2 regions of the Streptomyces sp. NPDC050164 genome follow, and region 1 is predicted to be linked to the other one. Evidence: riboswitches for the same ligand, from Rfam matches in the RefSeq annotation. Region 1 holds a riboswitch; the other holds the start of a gene.
The links. Region 1 has a riboswitch for cobalamin ahead of ACIBNA_RS07135 (energy-coupling factor ABC transporter permease). Riboswitches for the same ligand answer to the same signal wherever they lie in the genome.

Region 1 (9,424 bases):
GAGAAGTGGGGCTTCGAGCCCATCCCGTGCGACCTGCTGCACTACGCGCCGTTCGGCGGCTCGTTCCACTGCGCGACGCTCGACGTCCGGCGCCGCGGCTCGCTCCAGTCCTACTTCGACTGACCGACGTCACCCCGCCGGCTCCCGCTGCGGGCGGTGCCGGCAGGTGTGCGGGCTATCGGAGCGCCGCCGCCACCAGTGTGCGGATCTCCCGCTCCGACACGGAGCCGCCTCCCACCAGGCGGTCGAAGACCAATCCGTCCACACAGGTCAGCAGCGTGACGGTGCGGTCCTCGGCGTCCGCGACGCCCTGCGCGGCCAGGAAGTCGCGTACGGCTTGCCGTGCTGCGTTCCGGCGCGGCACGAGGATCTCCCGCAGCTCGGGGTGGTGCACGCTCTCGATGGCGCACGCGTAGCGCGCGAGGGAGCGTCGCCGTCCGTCCCCCGTGAGCCGCTCCTCGACCAAGGCGGCGATCCCGGCCACCAGTTCCTCGGCATTCCGCGGCACCGGCGTCCGATCCCCGATCTCCTGGAGTTCTGCCTGGTCGAGGGCGACCAGGCGCCGGACCAGTGCGGTGAGCAGGGCCTGGCGGGTGCGGAAGTAGGCGGACGTGGTTCCGGCCGGCAGGTTCGCGGCCCGGTCCACCGCGCGATGGGTCAGTCCCCGGATGCCGGTCTCGGCGAGCACGCCGATGGCCGCGTCGGCGAGGACGGTACGTCGGTCTGTGGCCATCTCCCTTTTCTACACCTGTAGAGGGGCTAGGTACTCTCCTTCTACATCTGTAGAAGGACAGCGGCGGGACGGACGAGGGAGGGCCGGCATGGGTGGCAGCGCGGTGGTGGTGGGCGGAGGCATCGGCGGGCTGGCCGCCGCGATCGGTCTGCGCCTGATCGGCTGGGAGGTCACGGTGGTCGAACGCGCCCCCGTCCCGGCCGACGCGGGTGCGGGCATCTCCCTGCACGCCAACGGCATCCGTGCCCTGGACGTCCTCGGCGTCGGCGAGGCGGTGCGCGCGGCTGCGCGTCCCCAGTACACCGGGGGCACCCGTGTCCCCGGTGGCGGCCGGCTGGCCCGGATGGACGGGACCGCTCTCGAGCGCGAGCTGGGCACGCCGATCGTCGGTGTCCCGCGGGCCGTCCTGCACCACCTGCTGCGCGCGGCGCTGCCGTCCGAATGCCTGCTGGTCGGGACCGAGGCGACGTCCGTCGACCACACCGACGCCGGCCGGGTGCGGATACCGCTCGGGGACACCGTCCTGGAGGCGGATCTGGTCGTGGCCGCAGACGGAGTGGGCAGCCGGCTGCGCGGCCTGCTGTTCCCTCGGCACCCCGGCCCGGCCTACAGCGGATCGACCGTGTTGCGCGCCATCACCGAGCACCCGGTCGAGCTGGACACCGACTTCGAGCTGACCTGGGGCAGGGGCGCCGAGTTCGGACACATCGCGTTCGCCGACGGCCGGGCCGAGTGGCACGCGGTGCTCAACTCGCCGCCCGGCGTGCGGCATACGGACGCGCTCGCCGAGCTGCGCCGACGGTTCGGCACCTGGCACGATCCGATCCCCGCGCTGCTGGACGCGACCCGGCCCGACGCCGTCCTGCACCACGACATCCACGAACTGGCGACGCCCCTGCCCGCCTTCACCGCGGGCCGGATCGCGCTGCTCGGTGACGCGGCCCACGCCATGACCCCGAACCTCGGCCAGGGCGCATGCCAGGCGCTGGAGGACGCGGCCGTGCTGACCGCCGCACTCGCCACCGAGCCCACCGTCGCCTCGGCGCTGGCCCGTTACGACGCCGAGCGCCGCCCGCGCAGCCAGTCCGTCGCACGCGCCGCCCGAAAGGCCGGCCGGATGGGTCAGCAACTGACGCACCCCCTGGCCGTCGCCGTGCGGAACACCGCTCTCCGGCTGGCCCCCTCCCGCGTGACCGTCCGCACCATCCTGCGGCATGCCGACTGGACACCGCCGGGCCTGGGCTGACGGCACCGCACCCGCGCCACGGCCGAGGCGGCCCCCTGGACGAGCCCGCAACCGAATGGCGACGAAGAGGGGCGACCCTCAGCCTCCGGCCGCCCCCAGCCGTCCGGCCACGAGGGCGGCGAGTTCGGCAGGCGTACGCGGCCCCGGCTCCTCGCCCGTCAACAACCCCTGCGCGCGAAGGAGTTCCGCCGCGGCAGCACCCCAGGGCAGTCGCAGGCCCGCCTCCCGGAGGAGATCGGTGCGTGCCAGTGCCTCGGGGGCGGGCCCGGTGCGGACTCCGGACGGGGTGAGGAGGGCCGCGTCGTCCGCCCAGCGCAGGGCGAGGTCGACGTCATGGGTGGCCATCACCACCGTGGTGCCGGCCTCGCGCAGTCCGTCGAGCGTGGTGAGGAGCCGTTCCTGGCCGTCGGGGTCGAGCCCGGCCGTCGGCTCGTCGAGCACGAGGACACGGGGCCGCATGGCGACCGCGCCCGCGATGGCGGTGCGTTTGCGCTGCCCGTAGGAGAGCAGATGGGTGGGCCGGTCGGCCAGGGCGGTGATATCCAGGGCGGCGAGGGCCTCCGCCACCCGCGCCCGCACCTGCGTGTCGTCCAGACCGAGGTTCAGCGGCCCGAACGACACGTCCTGCTCGACGGACGCCGCGAAGAGCTGGTCGTCCGGGTCCTGCACCACCAGCTGGACGGTCGTCCGCAGCCGGGTCAGGCCCTTGCGGTCGTACGTCACCGCCTGCCCGTCGACCGTCAACCGGCCCGCGTCCGGCTTCAGTCCGCCGCTGAGCAGCCGCATCAGCGTGGTCTTGCCGCTGCCGTTGCGGCCGAGCAGCGCGAGCGCGCGACCCTCGCGGATCTCGAAGTCGAGGCCGCTGAGCACGGCCGGGCCGTCCTCGTAGGCGAAGGACGCGCCCCGCAGGGCGACGAGGGCGGGCTCGCTCATGTCAGCGGCCTTTCCAGTACGAAGGTGAGGACGGCCAGTGCCGCGAGGAGCACGCAACTGGCGGCCGTGAAGCGGACGGAGACGCGGGCCTCGGGCACCAGGACGCGCAGGGTGCCGTCGTAGCCGCGCCCGGCGAGACCGGCCTGGAGGCGGACCGCCCGGTCGAAGGCCCGGACGAACGCGGTGGCCGCGAGACCGCCCAGCGAACGCCAGGCGGCGGCCCGCGTGGTGTGCCCGAGCCGGGCGGCCTGCGCGTCACGGACCCGGCGCACGGAGTCCAGCAGCAGGAAGCTCATGCGGTACGTCACGAGCGCGACGTCGACGACCGCCGCGGGCACCCCGGCCCGGACCAGACGCGGCAGCAGGTCGGACATGGGCGTGGTGAACGCGAACAGCAGCACTCCCAGGGAGGCCGCCGAGGTGCGCAGCAGCAACTCCCCGGCCCGGACCGGCCCGTCGCCGGCCAGGGACACGAAACCCTCCGGCCCGCCGACCTGCACGAGCAGCGTCAACGCGCCCGTCACGCAGAAGCCCAGCGGCACCCGGTAGGCCCGCCACAGCCGGCGCCAGGGCACGCCCGCCGGACCCAGCAGCACCGCCAGGGCGGCCAGCAGCACCAGGGCCGCGCCCGGCCAGGGCGGCAGCGAGATCGCCAGCAGGGTCAGCCCCAGCCCGAGCACGGCCTTGTCCACGGGATGGCGGCGGCGCCAGCGGCTGCTGTGCGCCGCCGCGTCGATCGGCAGCACGCGGCTCAAGCCCTTTCGGCCGTGGACTCCTCGGCGGCGCCGGCCGCCGGGCTCTCGGAGTCCCGCTCCCGCGCCCGCCGCTCACCCTGCCGCCGGCCCCGGTGCAGGCCGAAGTAGTAGGCGAGGACACCGGCGCCGAGGGCCGCCTGGAGGGAGAACAGCGCCGACTCGATCTCACCGGAGGGCGGTTCGTACAGGGGCGAGAACCAGGGCTCGTAGTCCGGCTCGATCTCGGTGATCGCCGTCTCCGCCTCGCCGTCGGCGCCCGTGAACGGCTCCTCCTTGTGGTCGCCGAGGCCGAGCGCGAGCGGCAGCACGGCGAGCGCGGCCACGACGAGCAGCAGCAGGACGTTGATCTTCGTGTTCCTGCTCATCGGGCCACCGCCTCGGTCTCGCTCGGGGACTGCTTCTTGGCGACGAGCACACCCAGCCGGGTCAGTTCGCCCTTGCTGGACTGCACCAGCAGCCGCATCACGAGCACCGTCAGCAGTCCCTCGCTCACCGCGAGCGGGATCTGGGTGACGGCGAAGATGGAGCCGAACTTGGCGAGCGCGCCCAGGAACCCGCTGCCCGGGTCGGGGAACGCGAGCGCCAGCTGCACGCTGGTGACGCAGTAGGTGGACAGGTCGGCGACGAACGCGGCGAAGAACACGGCGACCATCAGCGGCACGTCGTACCGCCGCAGCAGCCGGTACACCGCGTATCCAGCCCAGGGCCCGACGATCGCCATGGAGAAGACGTTGGCGCCGAGCGTGGTCAGACCGCCGTGCGCGAGCAGCAGTGCCTGGAAGAGCAGGGTGATGGTGCCCAGCACCGCCATGACGGGCGGCCGGAACAGGATGGCTCCCAGGCCCGTACCGGTGGGGTGGGAGCAACTGCCGGTGACGGACGGCAGTTTCAGGGCGGACAGGACGAACGTGAAGGCGCCGGAGGCGCCGAGGAGCAGGGTGCTCTCGGGGTGCTCGCGCACCTCACGGGTGAGCGACCGGACCCCGTGGACGACGAACGGCGCAGACGCGACACCCCAGGCGACCGCGTGCGCCGGAGGCAGGAAACCCTCGGCAATGTGCATGGCTCAGCAGACCCTCTCCAGCACCTCGTGGATGGTTGACGCGCCTTGGCCGGTCTCCTGGCTCACGGGTCCCACCGCCCGTACTCCGCCTTCCCGGGTTCGTGAGAACCCAGTGGCTGCCCGCTAGGGCCGGAGCCGGACTTCCCGATCACAGTGGCGAGGGCCGCACCGGCATCACACCGGATTTCCCGTTCACCAAGGCGTGGTGACAGTAATGCCGGGATAAGGGCCATGACAAGCCAGCCGAGGGGGCGCGCAAGGGGGCGCGTGAAGGGGCGACCGCTCGCACACCGGCGCGGGAAGGCTCAGTCGTCACCCTCGTCGTCATCGTCCTCCCCGTTCTCCCAGGACCGCGGAGACTGCTCCTGCTTGGGCTTGTCCGCCTTCTCCGGCGGGCTGCTGCTCGCCTCCGGTGTCGGGCTCGCGGGGCCGGGCGTCGGATCGGCGGGGGCCGGGGTATCGGGTGCCGTGGGGGAGGGGGTGACATCGGCCACTGTGCCGGCGGCCGGAGTCGTGGCGGTCGCCGGGGCGGAGGAGAGGGGGTCGGCGGAGTCGGCGGACGAGGTGGCCCCCGGGCTGCTCGCGGACGGGGACGCGTCGGGTTCCGTGCCCTCCGTCGCGGTGTTGTCGGGCGAGAACCACTGCATGCCGGCGAGCATCGCGGCGAGGAAGAGCGCCGTCGCGGCCACCGTCGCCGCCGTCCTGCGGTGGTTGCCGAGGCCGCCCCGGGGTGCGGAGCGACGTGAACGCCCGCCCCGGGCGGTGCGGGACCCCGTGGGCAGCGCGTATGTGGCCGTGCTGCCGGTGTCGGCCGCGTACGGCCCCGGCCTGGTGGACGGCACCGGGGACGCCGCCTCCGGCAGCGGCTCGGGCAGCCCCCGCCAGGCGCCGCCGGCGAACCACTCGGCGGCCTGCTGAGCAGTGGGCCGGTCCTCGGGCTGCTTGGCGAGCAGGGCGAGGAGGTAGCTCTCGAAGGCCGGCGGCAGACCGGTGACGCCGAGCTCGCGGGGCGGTACGGGGGCGTTGTCGAGATGCTGGTGCAGGAGCGCGACGGCGGTGTCGGCCTGGAACGGCGGGTGGCCGCTGAGGAGCTGGTAGAGCACGCACCCCAGGGAGTACATGTCGGAGGCCGGACCCGCGGGCCGGCCCAGGGCCCGTTCGGGCGCGAGGTAGAGGCCGGTGCCGACGATCTGCCCGGTGGCGGTCAGCGCGGCGCCCGGGTCGTCGAGGAAGCGCGCGATGCCGAAGTCGCCGATCTTCAGGGTGCCGCCCGCGTCCAGCAGGAGGTTGGCGGGTTTGACGTCCCGGTGCACGATGCCCTGCTGGTGCGCGGCAGCGAGTCCGGCGGCGGCCTGGGCGGCGAGCGCCGCCACCCGGTCGGCCGGGAGCGCGCCGGAGACGGACAGCACCCGGGCGAGGCTGTCGCCCTCGACCAGCTCCATCACCAGGTAGAGCCGGTTGTCGTACTCGCCGAAGTCCAGGACCCCGACCACGTTGGGATGGTTCAGACGCCCGGCCGTCTGGGCCTCCAGGCGGAACCGGGAGGCCGCCGTCGCGTCCGTGTCCTGAGGCAGCAGCAGCTTGACGGCCACCGCTCTGGCGAGCGTCTCGTCGTACGCACGCCAGACCTCTCCCATTCCGCCGCGCCCGATCTCAACGTCCAGCCGGTAGCGGCCCGCTAGCAGCACTCGTCCTCGTCCTATGCTCGTGGGAAGGTCCTCGCCGCAGGCCGTAACTCCCCGCGTCGGAGCGGGGGTTGGTGGGGGGGGGTGCCGCAGCCGACCCAGGATACTGGCGCCGGGTGACCGCCGTTCCCCGTTGCGGTGTCGTGGGAGGGGACGGTTCCGGAAAACGGGAGTGGAGGAGTCGCCCGCCGGGGTGACGGTGCGGCGCGCGTGGTTGCCGGTCAGGCCGCCGCGCCCGCCCCTCGTGCCCGCTCCTCCCGGCGTGGCAGCAGTGCCACCGCCAGGGCGGGTACGGCCGCGAGGACCAGCCAGGGCACGGCGGCCGGGAGGCCCGTGTCGAGCAGGGAGCCGGTGGCCGCGCTGCCGGCGAGGACGATCAGGCCCGAGACGGACGACAGCGCGCCCATGTAGAGGCCGATCCGGCCCTCCTCGGCGAGATCGGGCACCCAGGCGCGGGCGGCGGGCACGACCAGCATCTGCCCCACGGTGAGCAGCACGACGAAGCCCGCGGCCGGCAGCAGCCCGGCGGTACCCGTCCAGCCCGCGGGGCGCGCCGCGGCCACCACCGCGAATCCGGACGCGATCAGCAGCAGCCCGGCGGTCATGGAGCGGCGCAGGTCGAGCCGGTCGCCCGCCCAGCGGGTCACCGGCAGCTGGGCGAACACCACCAGCACTGAGGACAGGGCGAACAGCCAGGACAGCGGCGCCTGGGAGCCCGCCGCGCGCTGCACCTCGTCCGGCAGGGCCAGATACAGCTGGTTGTAGGCCAGCAGATACGTGCCGTACGCGCAGCACAGGGCCAGGAAGCGGCGGTTGCGCAGCAGCAGGCGCGCCCCGCCCCGCTCCCGGACGCGGACCCTGCCGGGGATGTGCTGCGGCATCAGCCACACGTGCCCGGCGAGGACGACCACGAACACCGCGGCACCCGCGAGACACGCGGTGCGGAAGTCGACGGCGAGCAGCAGCGCGCCGAGCAGCGGTCCGACGAAGGCCCCGGCCTGGCCCGCCACGCTGAACAGGGCAAGCAGACCGGTGCGTGAGCCGTGCCCTTCCTCCTCCCAGACCACCGCCTGGCGGGCCACCTCGGACTCCACGGCGGGGGAGAACAGCGCGGCGGCGAAGCCGATCACCAGTACCGCCCCGATCACGGCCCAGCTCGCCTCCGCGTACCCGAGCCACGCGAACCCGGCGATCCGCAGCACGCAGCCGGCCAGCACGACCGGGCGTACGCCGTAGCGGTCGACGAGCGAGCCGCCGACCACGAACAGGCCCTGCTGGCTGAAGGTGCGCAGGCCGAGGACGAAGCCCACCAGCCAGCCCGCCATGCCGATCGCGGTGCCGAGGTGCTCGGCGAGGAACGGCAGCACGGCGTAGAAGCCGATGTTGAAGGCGAGCTGGGTCAGGATCAGCAGCCGCAGCAGCGGGGACAGCTCCCGCCAGAGCCGCCAGGTGCTCTCGCGAGGGGCCTTGGACGTCCCGTCGTCGGAGGTCGCGCTCGTGGGCGCATGGACGGCCCGGCGGGCCAGGACACGGGATATGAGGCCGGTCATCGTTCTTCCGTCGTGGAGGTGGGCACAGGGGCCAGAAGGGAGTCGGGGAGGTTCGGCCGCCGCCGCGGGGCGGGCACGACCCGGTCGCCGGGCGGCTCCGCCGGGCTGTCGGCCCGCCCGCGCCGCCGGGGAAGTCGTACGCCGCCGGCGGCCGTCACCGCGAGCGCCCCCAGCAGCGCGAGTACGGCGGCCGGGAAGAGGACGGCCCACGGGGCACGCTCGGCGTACGGCTGGTTCTCGGCGAGCAGCAGGCCCCACTCGGGGGACGGCGGCTGCGCGCCCAGGCCGAGGAAGCCGAGGGCGGCGAGGTTCAGCGCGACGCCGGGCAGCCGGAGCAGGGCGTGCCGGGTCACCGGAGACAGCACGGCGGGCAGCAGTTCGTGACGGAGCAGGTACCAGCGCCCGGCGCCCAGCGCGCGGGTGGCGGCCAGGTGGGTGGTCGCGCGCTCCTGACGCAGCAGGGAGGACGTGTGGGCGGCCAGCGGGGACCACGCCACGACACCGACGGCGAGGGCGGGCGCCCAGGGGCCGCTGCCCGTGATGCCGGCGACGAGGAGCCCGGCCAGGACGGGCGGTAGGGCACTGACGGTGTCGACCAGCGGCCCGGACAGCCTCGGCAGCAGCCCCAGCAGCAGCCCGGCCACGAGGGCGGCGGCACTCACCGCGAGCGCCGTGCCGAGGGTGTTCAGCGCGCCGTGGGCGACCCGGGCGAGGACGTCCCGGCCCAGCGCGTCCGTCCCGAACGGGTGCGCCGGGGAGGGGGCTTGCAGCCGGGTGAGGGTGTCCAGGGCGAGCGCGTCACGCGACAGGCCGAGGCCGATGACCGCGGCGAGCAGCGCCCCGTACAGCAGGGACAGCGTGCGGGGCGGGGGCGGGGCGGGCCGGTGCAGGGAGTGCAGGGCGCCGTCGCGCAGCGCGGGCCCGACGAGCAGCCGGGCCGTGAGCCGGGCGAGGGCGCCGGCGGTGGCCGCGAGCAGGACGAGGGCGAGTGTGCCGGCCTGCAGGACGGGCAGGTCCTGGGCGAGGGCGGCCTGCAGGGTGAGCCGGCCCAGGCCCGGGATGTCGAAGATCTGCTCGACGGCGACCGATCCGCCGGTCAGACCGACCACGAACAGGCCGAGGTTGGGCAGCAGCCCGGGCACGCAGCGGCGCACCGCCTGCCGCGCCACGGACTTCGGCGGGACACCGCGGGCCGCGGCGGCCAGCGCCCAGGGTTCGGCGAACGCGCCGGGCAGCAGGTCGTCCAGCATCCGCCCGAGGACCGCGCCGGCGGGCAGGCCGAGGGCCAGCGAGGGCAGCACCATCCACTGCGGCCCGTACCAGCCCAGGGCGGGCAGCCAGCCCAGCTGCACGCCGATCACCGAGGCGAGCACCGAGGCGACGAGGAACTCGGGCAGCGCGGCCAGCACCGCGGTCGCCGTGCCGCCGGCACCGCGCGTGCCGAGCCGGCCCCGCGAGC
Region 2 (9,424 bases), on a different contig from region 1:
TGGCCGGTCTGGGCTGGCGCATGATCTTCCTGATCAACGTGCCGATCGGCGCGGCGATCCTGTGCGCGGCCGTGCCCGCCGTCACCGAGAGCCGCAGCGCCGATCTGCCGCGACTCGACATCGCCGGAGCCGTCTTCACCGCCGTGCTGCTGCCTCTCGTGCTCATCCCGCTCATCCTCGGTGGTGAGCACGGCTGGCCCTGGTGGACGTACGTCTGCTTCGCCCTCACCGCGGCCGGCACCGTGGCCTTCCTGCGGTGGGAGCACCGGACGGAATCCCAGGGCAACGACCCGCTGCTGCCGAGCCGGTTGCTGCGGGCCAAGGGCTTCCCGCTCAGCATGGGCACCGTGCTGCTGTTCTTCTCCGGCAACGCCGGGCTCTTCCTGGTTCTCACCTTCCACCTCCAGTCGGGACTCCGGCTGACGCCACTGGCCGCGAGCATGGTCTTCGTGCCGCTCGGCCTCGGATTCATCGCCGCCTCCGCGGCCTGCCGCAGGCTCGCCGCCCGGTTCGGCATCGGGGTGTCCGTGGCGGGCGGCCTGGTCATGGCGGCCGGTCTCGCCGCCGTGCCCGCCGTCACCGGCCTGGAGAGCACGAGCCAGGCGATCGGGCTCGCGGTGGTGATGGGGGTCTCCGGATTCGGGCAGGGCCTGGTCGTCGCGCCCCTGGTGGACACCGTCCTGTCCCGGGTCCACCCGGACGACGCGGGCGCCGGATCGGGTGTGCTGAACACCGTCACCCAGGCGGGCATGGCCTTCGGTGTGGCTGTCATCGGGGCCCTGTACCGCGGCTTCCTGGGTACCAATCCCCAGGCACCGGGTCCGGACACCGGCATGGCCGACTTCGCGGCGGCCTTCGACCTCACCGCCTACGTCCTCGCGGCACTCGCCGTCGGCACGGCACTGCTCGCCGTCCGGCTGGGCCGCGTCCCCGCGAGCGCGGAAGCCGCGGGGGGCGCGGGGCCCGAGGGCGGCCAAGGCCCCATCGACCCCGCCGGGCATGTTGAGGAGCCCGTCGGCGCCGCCCGCTCCGCCGTACACCGGGAGGCGCCCGCCGTCACCGACACCGACCGATAGCCACCGTCCGCGGCGGACGGTCCGGTGCCCACCGCTGCGCCCCTTCGCCGGTTCGGCCGAGGGGGCGGGGCGCGTACCGGTGCGCAACGGACTCGGGAGTGCGCTGCGCACCGCCGTCCCGCTCCCGCTCCACCGGCACTGATGCCCGCCGGGCCGGCTCCCGGGCGCCGCGCACGTGGCTGATCGCACGTCAGGCGTCGCCGTACGCCTCCCCGCCCGGTTCGAAGCCTGCCGTTCCGGCGGTCGCGTCGGCGAGCCACGCCCGGAAGGCGTCCACGTCGGCGTCCGGCAGTGCGATCTCGATCGTGACCGCCTCCCCGTAACGCACCTCCCGCACCTCGCGCCCGGAGGTACGCAGGTCGTTCTCCAGCTTGCCGGCCCGCTGGTGGTCGACGGTGACCGTGGCCAGCCGGAACCGGCGGCGGGTGCGCGTGCCGAGGGTGTCCAGGGCCTCGCCGACCGCTCCGCCGTACGCCCGGATGAGCCCGCCCGCGCCGAGCTTGACCCCGCCGTAGTAGCGGGTGACGACGGCGACGACGTACCGCATCTCGCGGCGCAGCAGCATCTGGAGCATGGGGACGCCGGCGGTGCCGCCGGGTTCGCCGTCGTCGCTCGCCTTCTGGACCGAGGCGTCGGCGCCGATGACGTAGGCCCAGCAGTTGTGGCTGGCGTCGGCGTGCTCCTTGCGGAGCGTGGCGATGAAGTCCTGCGCCTCCTGCTCGGTGGCCGCCGGGGCGAGGGCGCACAGGAAGCGGGAGCGGTTGACCTCGGTCTCGTGCACGCCGGCGCGGGCGACCGTGCGGTATTCGTCCTGCATCGGGCCAGCCTATGCGCGGGCCCGGTGCTAATTCTTCGCGCCCCGGGGCACGATCATGGAGGTGAGCAGCGCGGTGTCCGGGGTGAGGGCCCGCCAGGTCGTGCCGTACCAGGACAGTACCGCGATGGCCGAGGTCGGGAACTTCGTGCGGACCCGCTCCAGGGTGTCGTCGAGGCCGTCACCGGCGAGCGCCAGGACCAGTTCCTCCAGGCCCGGGTTGTGCCCGATCAGCAGCAGCGTCTCCACCTCGGCGGACACCTCGTGCACGACGGACAGCAGACCGGCGGGGCTCGCGGCGTACAGGCGCCGGTCGTACCGGACGGGCGGGGGCGTGCCCCACTCGGCGGCGGCCAGCTCCCAGGTCCGGCGGGCGCGTACGGCGGTGGAGCACAGCGCGAGGTCCGGCAGGCAGTCGGCCTCGGCCAGGGCCTGTCCGGCCGCGGGGGCGTCGCGGCGGCCGCGCGGGGCGAGCGGGCGCTCGTGGTCGGCGACGTCCAGGGGCCAGGCGGACTTGGCGTGCCGCAGCACGACCAGGCGGCGCAGCGGGCCCGCTCCCTTGCGCTCGATCATGACGGGGCTCCCAGGTCGCGGGTGAGTTCCAGTCCGAGGAACCGGTCGGCGTAGGCGTACGTCTCGAAACGGGCGCCGTCCGGCAGGTCCGGCTCGTGCTCCACCCGCCGCAGCTCGTCCAGCACCCGGGGCACGTCCAGATCGTCCTCCCAGGCATCGCGCAGCCGCCCGCGCACGTCGTCGGGCACGGGCCGCGAGGGCCTTCGGGCCCAACGGGCGACCGCGCCGCGCCAGCGGGCCAGGGTGGCCTGCGCCTCGTCGAGGACGCCCACGTCCAGCCGGACGGGCGCGCCGTGATGCCGGGTGAGCAGGGCGAGACGCAGGACGGTGGGATCGACGCCGCCCAGCGGCGCGGGGTCCACCGACTGGCCGTCCGACGGGTCCGGTTTCGCGGACCTGCCGTCGGCTGGCAGATCTTCCTCCGTCGGCTGGCCGCTCGGCGGGCGTGACTCCGAGGACAAGTCGGCGGGCGAGCCCGGCTCCGCCGGATGGCCGCCTGGCGGGCCCGGCTCCGCCGGCTGGGCGCTCGGCGCGCCTGACTTCGCCGACTCACCGACCGACAGGCTCGAAGCCGCCGACTCACCGGCTGGCAGGCCCGACTCCGCCGGGTGGCCGTTCGGCATGTCCGCGCCCGCCGACTGCCCGCCAGGCCGGCCCCGCTCCGCAGACTCACCGCTCCGCAGTCCCGAGCCCGCCGACTCACCGCGCCGCAGTCCCGAGCCCGCCGACTGGTCGCCAGGCCGACCCGACTCCGCCGGCTCACCAACCGACAGGCCCGACTCCGCCGAAACGTCGTCCGACCTCCCGGCTTCCCGCCGCCCTTCGTCCGACGCGCCCGGCCCCGCCGCCTCCACGGGGGCGACAGCGATCCGCACGCCGTCGGGCGCCGCCCCGCCCTCGGCGGCTACATGGACGACCTGGGCCTCGCCCAGCCCGGCGCTGACGTCGGGGCTGTCCTCGAAGGGGCGGATGCCGAGGGCCGCGGCGTCCGCTCGCAGCTCCGCCTGGCGGCGCCCGCCGGTCAGCAGGGCCCACACCGGTGTGCCGCCGAGCTCCAGCGCTCGCACGAGCAGGTCCGCCACGAGCAGCACCCGCAGATCCGTCGTGTCGGAGCCGGGCGCGTGTACCTCGACACGGGTCAGGCCCCGGCGGGCCGGAGCGGCGTCGACCGGCTCGCCGGTACGGGCGTCGATGATGCGCAGCACTAGGCGAGCGTAGGCCGGGTGGGCGGGCACACGCAGGCATGTGCGGCTTTTTCCGGCCACCGTGGCGGGAACACCCCACCAATGGCGTGCCGGCGGCCGCCCCACCCACGACACACCGGCCGCTCAGACCACCACGGCCCGAATCGCCCTACGCCTCCTCACCCCAGCGTCCCCAGGAACCGCACATGAGGCCGCCGCTCGGGGCCGTCATGGCTGACGGCGGCCCGCACCCCGTACACCTCGGCGATGAGTTCCTCCGTCAGGACATCGCCCGGAGCGCCACCCGCCACGACCCGCCCCGCGCTCAGGACGACGACCTGGTCGCAGTACATCGCCGCGAGGTTGAGGTCGTGCAGGGCGACGACGGTGGTGACCGGCAGGCCGGTGACCAGGGCGAGCAGGTCGAGCTGGTGGTGGATGTCGAGGTGGTTCGTCGGCTCGTCCAGGAGGAGTTCGCGGGGCTCCTGGGCGAGCGCGCGGGCGATCTGCACCCGCTGGCGTTCGCCGCCCGAGAGGGTGTGCCAGGGCTGGTCGGCGCGGTCGGAGAGGCCGGTGCGATCCAGGGCGCCGCGCACCGCACGCTCGTCGTCCGCCGAGCCGGGAGTCCAGGCGCGGCGGTGCGGGACACGGCCCAGCCGTACGATGTCCGCGACCGTCAACCCGACCTGGGTGTCGGCCTGTTGCTCGACCACGGCGAGGCGGCGGGCGACGGTGCGGCGGGGCAGGTCGCCCAGCGGCGTGCCGTCGAGGGTGACAACTCCGGCGGTCGGCGTGAGCAACCCGGCCAGCAGCCGCAGCAGCGTGGACTTGCCGGAGCCGTTGGGGCCGAGGACGCCGACGGTGGAGCCGGTCTCCGGCGCGAGGACGACGTCGTCGAGGATCAGGCGCCCGTCGGCACGGCGGCCGACCCGCTCGGCCCGCAGCCCGGCACCGCTCTTCGCCGCCCCCACCCCGCTCACCGCACCCTCCGCGTCCGGTACAGCACCGCCACGAACGCCGGTACCCCGATCAGCGACGTCACGACTCCCACCGGCACTTCCTGCGGATCCAGGACCGTACGGGCGAGCGTGTCCACCCACACCAGGAACACCGCACCGGCGAGTGCGGTGACCGGCAACAGCCGGACGTGCCCGGGACCGGCCAGGGCCCGCGCGGCGTGCGGCAGGACCAGCCCGACGAAGCCGATCGCCCCGGCCGAGCTGACCAGCGCGGCGGTGAGCAGGGCCGTGACGCACAGCAGCACCAGCCGGGTGCGGGCCACGGACACCCCGAGCGCGGCCGCCGCGTCCTGCCCGAAGGCGAAGGCGTCGAGGGTACGGGCGTACGACAGGCAGACCACCAGCGTCACGGCCAGGACGGACAGGCACAGCCACACGTCGGTCCAGCCCGCGCCGCCGAGCGAGCCGAGGAGCCAGAACAGCACGCCCCGGGTCGTCTCGGCGTCGGCGGCGGTCATCACGACGAAGGAGGTGAGCGCGGAGAAGAGCTGCATGGCGGCGACGCCCGCGAGGACGACCCGGTCGGTGGTGCCGCCGAGGGTGTGGCTCAGCAGCAGCACCAGCGCGAAGGACACCAGGGCGCCGAGGAACGCGCCCGCGGACACCGAGACGGCACCGCCGCCCACGCCCAGGACGACGACCACGACCGCGCCGGTGGAGGCGCCGGAGGACACTCCGAGCACGAACGGGTCGGCGAGCGGGTTGCGCAGCAGCGACTGCATCACCGCCCCGCAGACGGCCAGTCCGGCGCCGCACACGGCCGCGAGCAGGGTGCGCGGCAGCCGCAGCTGCCAGACGATCCCGTCGCGGATCGGCGTCAGATCCGAGCTGCCGAGCCCGAGGTGGGCGGCGACGACGGACCAGACGTCCGCGACCCGGATGTCGGCCGGGCCGACGGTGATCGCCAGGGCAAGGGAGACGGCCAGCAGCAGGAACCCGCCGGCCCCGAGCGCGGGCCCGCGGACGGTCACTTCACGAGCCCGAACTCGCGCAGTCCGGCGGCGACCCGTTCCACGCCCTCGACCGTGCGGATGGTCGGGTTCATGGCCTGCCCGCTGAGCAGTACGTACCGCTTGTGCTTGACCGCGTCCATGTTCCTGGTGACCGGGTTGGACTCCAGGAAGGCGATCTTCTTCGCGGCGGACTCGGCGGTCTGCGACTTGCGGGTCAGGTCGCCGATGACGAGCACGTCGGGGTCGCGGTCGGCGACCGTCTCCCAGTTGGTCTGCGGCCACTCCTCGTGCGTGTCGTCGAAGACGTTCTTCGCGCCGAGGGCCCGGGTGATGATGCCGGGTGCTCCGCAACAGCCCGCCATGTAGGGGGACTCGGAGTTGGCGAACCAGTACAGGAGGGTGACGTCGGAGGCGTCGATGCCGTGCGTGGCCTTCGCCATGCGGCTCTGGAGGGAGGCCACGAGCCTGTCGCCCCGTTCCTTCACCCCGAACACGGTCGCCAGGTCGCGTACCTCGCCGTAGACGGTGTCGATGCCCAGCGCCTTGTCGCGCGCGCCGTCGCCGCCGCCGGAGTTGTCCTTGCCGGCGCAGTCCGACGGGGAGACGTACGTGGGCACGCCGAGCTTCTCGAACTGCTCGCGGGTGGCGACGCCGCCCTTGCCGAGGGTGGAGACGAAGGACGCCGCGACGAAGTCGGGGCCGGTGTCCAGGACCCGTTCGAAGGACGGGTTGTCGTCGGCGATGCGCGGCACCTTCGCGTTGGCCTTCGCCAGCCCCTTCATCACGGGGTCGGTCCAGGTGGCGGTGCCCGCGAGGCGGTCGGCGAGGCCGAGGGAGAGCAGGATCTCGGTGGTGCCCTGGTTGAGGGAGACGGCGTGCCGCGGCGCGGCCTCGACGCGCACCTCGTGGCCGCAGTTGTCGAGTGTGACGGCGGCTTTCACGGTCGTGGCCTTAGAGTCGCCGCAGCCGGTCAGGAGCAGGGAGCCGGCCGCGAGCAGGACGGCGGCACGGGCGGGTGTGGCGAGGGGCACGGGAACCAGTCCTCAGTCGTCGAGGGCTCGATCGCGGAGCCCGGTCGTACGGTGCTCCCCCGCCGCGAACGGCCGCGGGGGCCGCCAGCAGGTCTTCGGACTCGGGTTCGTCCGGTGCGAGGCGCCTTCCCGGACGTCACACACGCCGTCCAGTGGCCGAGGCCCCGCCCGTCCCCCTCACCGCTGCGCGTCAGTTCCGGATTCGCACCGGATTCCCTGACCCACGTACATGGGTTCGACTGGCCTCGGCAAGCTATCACGGAGGGCGCCGGGGAATCACCGCGGACCGTACGTCGTTGTGGGGACAGCAGTTCTTCCGCGACTTTCGAGGAGGCCGCCGGTGTACGGCGACGAGGCAACAGTCCGCAGGATCCTCACCGAGCTCGGCGACACCTGGGCCGTGGTGGGCCTGTCGTCGAACCAGCGGCGCGCGGCGTACGGCGTCGCCGCCGTGCTCCAGCGCTACGGCAAGCGCGTCGTGCCCGTGCACCCCAAGGCGGAGACGGTGCACGGCGAGCAGGGGGACGCCAGTCTGGCGGACATCCCCTTCGACGTGGACGTCGTGGACGTGTTCGTGAACAGCGATCTGGCCGGAGCCGTCGCGGACGAGGCGGTCGCCAAGGGCGCGAAGGCGGTGTGGTTCCAGCTCGACGTCATCGACGAGGCGGCGTACGACCGGACCCGCGCCGCGGGGCTGGAGATGGTGATGGACCGCTGCCCGGCGATCGAGATCCCACGACTTCCTCATCACCGCGTACAGAATTCCTGAAGCCCTTCCCAGGAAATGCCCGCGCCGGGTCAAGGCTGCACAACTCGTCTTCTACCGCTGGATAATCGATTTCTAATCTGAGGCCTCTTGCTCGCCGAACTCCTTGAGTTCATTTATGAGAGGCCCGTGAATTCATGGTAAGAGACGGCCTCCGCCGGGATGTCGGACTGATCGGGCTCATGTGGGCGTCGGTCGGCTCCATCATCGGTTCCGGCTGGTTGTACGGTGCCGAGAAGGCGGTCGTGGCGGCCGGTCCCGCGGCGATCCTGTCGTGGCTGATCGGCGCGGTCGCGATCGTGCTCCTGGCACTGGTGCACGCGGAACTGGGCGGCATGTTCCCGGTCGCGGGCGGCACAGCACGCTATCCGCACTACGCGTTCGGCGGTCTGGCCGGCATGTCCTTCGGCTGGTTCTCCTGGCTCCAGGCGGCGACCGTGGCACCGATCGAGGTCGAGGCCATGATCGGCTACGCCGGGCACTATCACTGGGCGCAGGGCTTCCAGCACGCCAAGGACCAGACGCTGACGACGAGCGGGTTCGTCGTCGCCGTGGTCCTCATGGCCGTGTTCGTCGTCATCAACTTCCTCGGCGTGCGGATCCTGGCGCACACCAACAGCGCCGCCACCTGGTGGAAGGTGGCCGTGCCGCTGGCCGCGATCTTCATCATCGCGGCCGGCAACTTCCACCCGGGCAACTTCACGGAGCACGGCTTCGCCCCGTTCGGCGCCCACGGCGTGCTGAGCGCCGTCAGTTCCAGCGGCATCATCTTCGCCCTGCTGGGCTTCGAGCAGGCGATCCAGCTGGCCGGCGAGAGCCGCGACCCGGCTCGTGACCTGCCGCGCGCGACGCTCGGCTCGGTCGCCATCGGAGCCGCGATCTACGTCCTGCTCCAGATCGTCTTCATCGCCGCCCTGCCGCTGACCGCCTTCGCGCACGGCTGGACCAAGCTCGACTACCCCGGCCTCAGCGGCCCCTGGGCGGGACTGGCCACCCTGCTGGGGCTCGGCTGGCTAAGCGTGGTGCTGTATCTGGACGCGGTCGTCTCCCCCGGCGGTACCGGCCTGATCTACACCACCGCCACCTCCCGCGTCTCCTACGGCCTGGCCCGCAACGGCTACGCGCCGAAGATCTTCACCCGCACCGACGCGCGAGGCGTGCCGTGGTTCGGGCTGATCATCTCGTTCGTGACCGGCGTGATCTGCTTCCTGCCGTTCCCGAGCTGGCAGCAGCTGGTCGGCTTCATCACCTCGGCGAGCGTGCTGATGTACGCGGGCGCCCCGCTGGCGTACGGCGTCTTCGCCGACCGGCTGCCGCACCGCGAACGCCCCTACCGACTGCCCGGCGGGAACGTCGTCTCCCCGCTGTCGTTCGTGGTGGCCAACCTCATCATCTACTGGGCCACTTGGGACACGCTGTGGCGCCTCGGTGTGGCCATCGTCCTCGGTTACGTCCTGCTCGGCGGATACGCCTGGTACGCCACCAGCAAGGGCCTGCCCGACGCACCCCGGCTCGACTGGAAGGCCGCTCGGTGGCTGCCCGTCTACCTGCTGGGCATGGGCGTCATCTCCTGGCAGGGCGGCTTCGGCGGCCAGGGACACATCGGACTGTGGTGGGACATCGTCGTCATCTCGGTGTTCTCCCTGGCGATCTACTACTGGGCCCGGGCGTCGGCGTCCCGGCCGGAGGAGATCGAGCGGAGCATCGGGGAGGTGGCCGTCACCGAGGTGGCCGTCCACTGACACCGCCCACCCGCGGCCGGCGCCTCCATAATGAGCGCATGCCCCACGCCTCCCGGGCTCCCGGCTCCGGCGCCCCGCAACGCTTCCCGGTCGTTGTCGTGGGCGCCGGCCCCGCGGGGCTGACCGTCGGCAACATCCTGCGGGCGGCGTCCGTGGACTGCCTGGTGCTGGAGACCGAGACCCGCGAGTTCATCGAACAGCGGCCCCGGGCCGGAGTCATCGAGGAATGGGCCGTGCGGGGCCTGGAGAAGCGGGGCCTCGCCCGG

Region 2: another riboswitch for cobalamin. It lies ahead of ACIBNA_RS28115 (ABC transporter substrate-binding protein); the one in region 1 lies ahead of ACIBNA_RS07135 (energy-coupling factor ABC transporter permease).

Annotation. Positions count from the first base shown of each region.
Region 1 is NZ_JBITJK010000003.1:373,385-382,808, reverse strand. It holds gene ACIBNA_RS07165 (amidinotransferase) at 1-123, shown strand, start outside; gene ACIBNA_RS07160 (TetR/AcrR family transcriptional regulator) at 176-733, opposite strand; gene ACIBNA_RS07155 (FAD-dependent monooxygenase) at 822-1,979, shown strand; gene ACIBNA_RS07150 (energy-coupling factor ABC transporter ATP-binding protein) at 2,058-2,912, opposite strand; gene cbiQ (cobalt ECF transporter T component CbiQ) at 2,909-3,658, opposite strand; gene ACIBNA_RS07140 (energy-coupling factor ABC transporter substrate-binding protein) at 3,664-4,032, opposite strand; gene ACIBNA_RS07135 (energy-coupling factor ABC transporter permease) at 4,029-4,730, opposite strand; cobalamin riboswitch at 4,760-4,945, opposite strand; gene ACIBNA_RS07130 (protein kinase) at 5,036-6,418, opposite strand; gene ACIBNA_RS07125 (MFS transporter) at 6,637-7,965, opposite strand; gene ACIBNA_RS07120 (ABC transporter permease subunit) at 7,962-9,424, opposite strand, start outside.
Region 2 is NZ_JBITJK010000024.1:114,927-124,350, reverse strand. It holds gene ACIBNA_RS28145 (MFS transporter) at 1-1,076, shown strand, start outside; gene ACIBNA_RS28140 (YigZ family protein) at 1,267-1,893, opposite strand; gene ACIBNA_RS28135 (SixA phosphatase family protein) at 1,921-2,463, opposite strand; partial or broken gene ACIBNA_RS28130 (hypothetical protein) at 3,300-3,668, opposite strand; gene ACIBNA_RS28125 (ABC transporter ATP-binding protein) at 3,827-4,627, opposite strand; gene ACIBNA_RS28120 (FecCD family ABC transporter permease) at 4,624-5,637, opposite strand; gene ACIBNA_RS28115 (ABC transporter substrate-binding protein) at 5,634-6,650, opposite strand; cobalamin riboswitch at 6,719-6,909, opposite strand; gene ACIBNA_RS28110 (CoA-binding protein) at 6,991-7,419, shown strand; gene ACIBNA_RS28105 (APC family permease) at 7,554-9,158, shown strand; gene ACIBNA_RS28100 (4-hydroxybenzoate 3-monooxygenase) at 9,197-9,424, shown strand, end outside.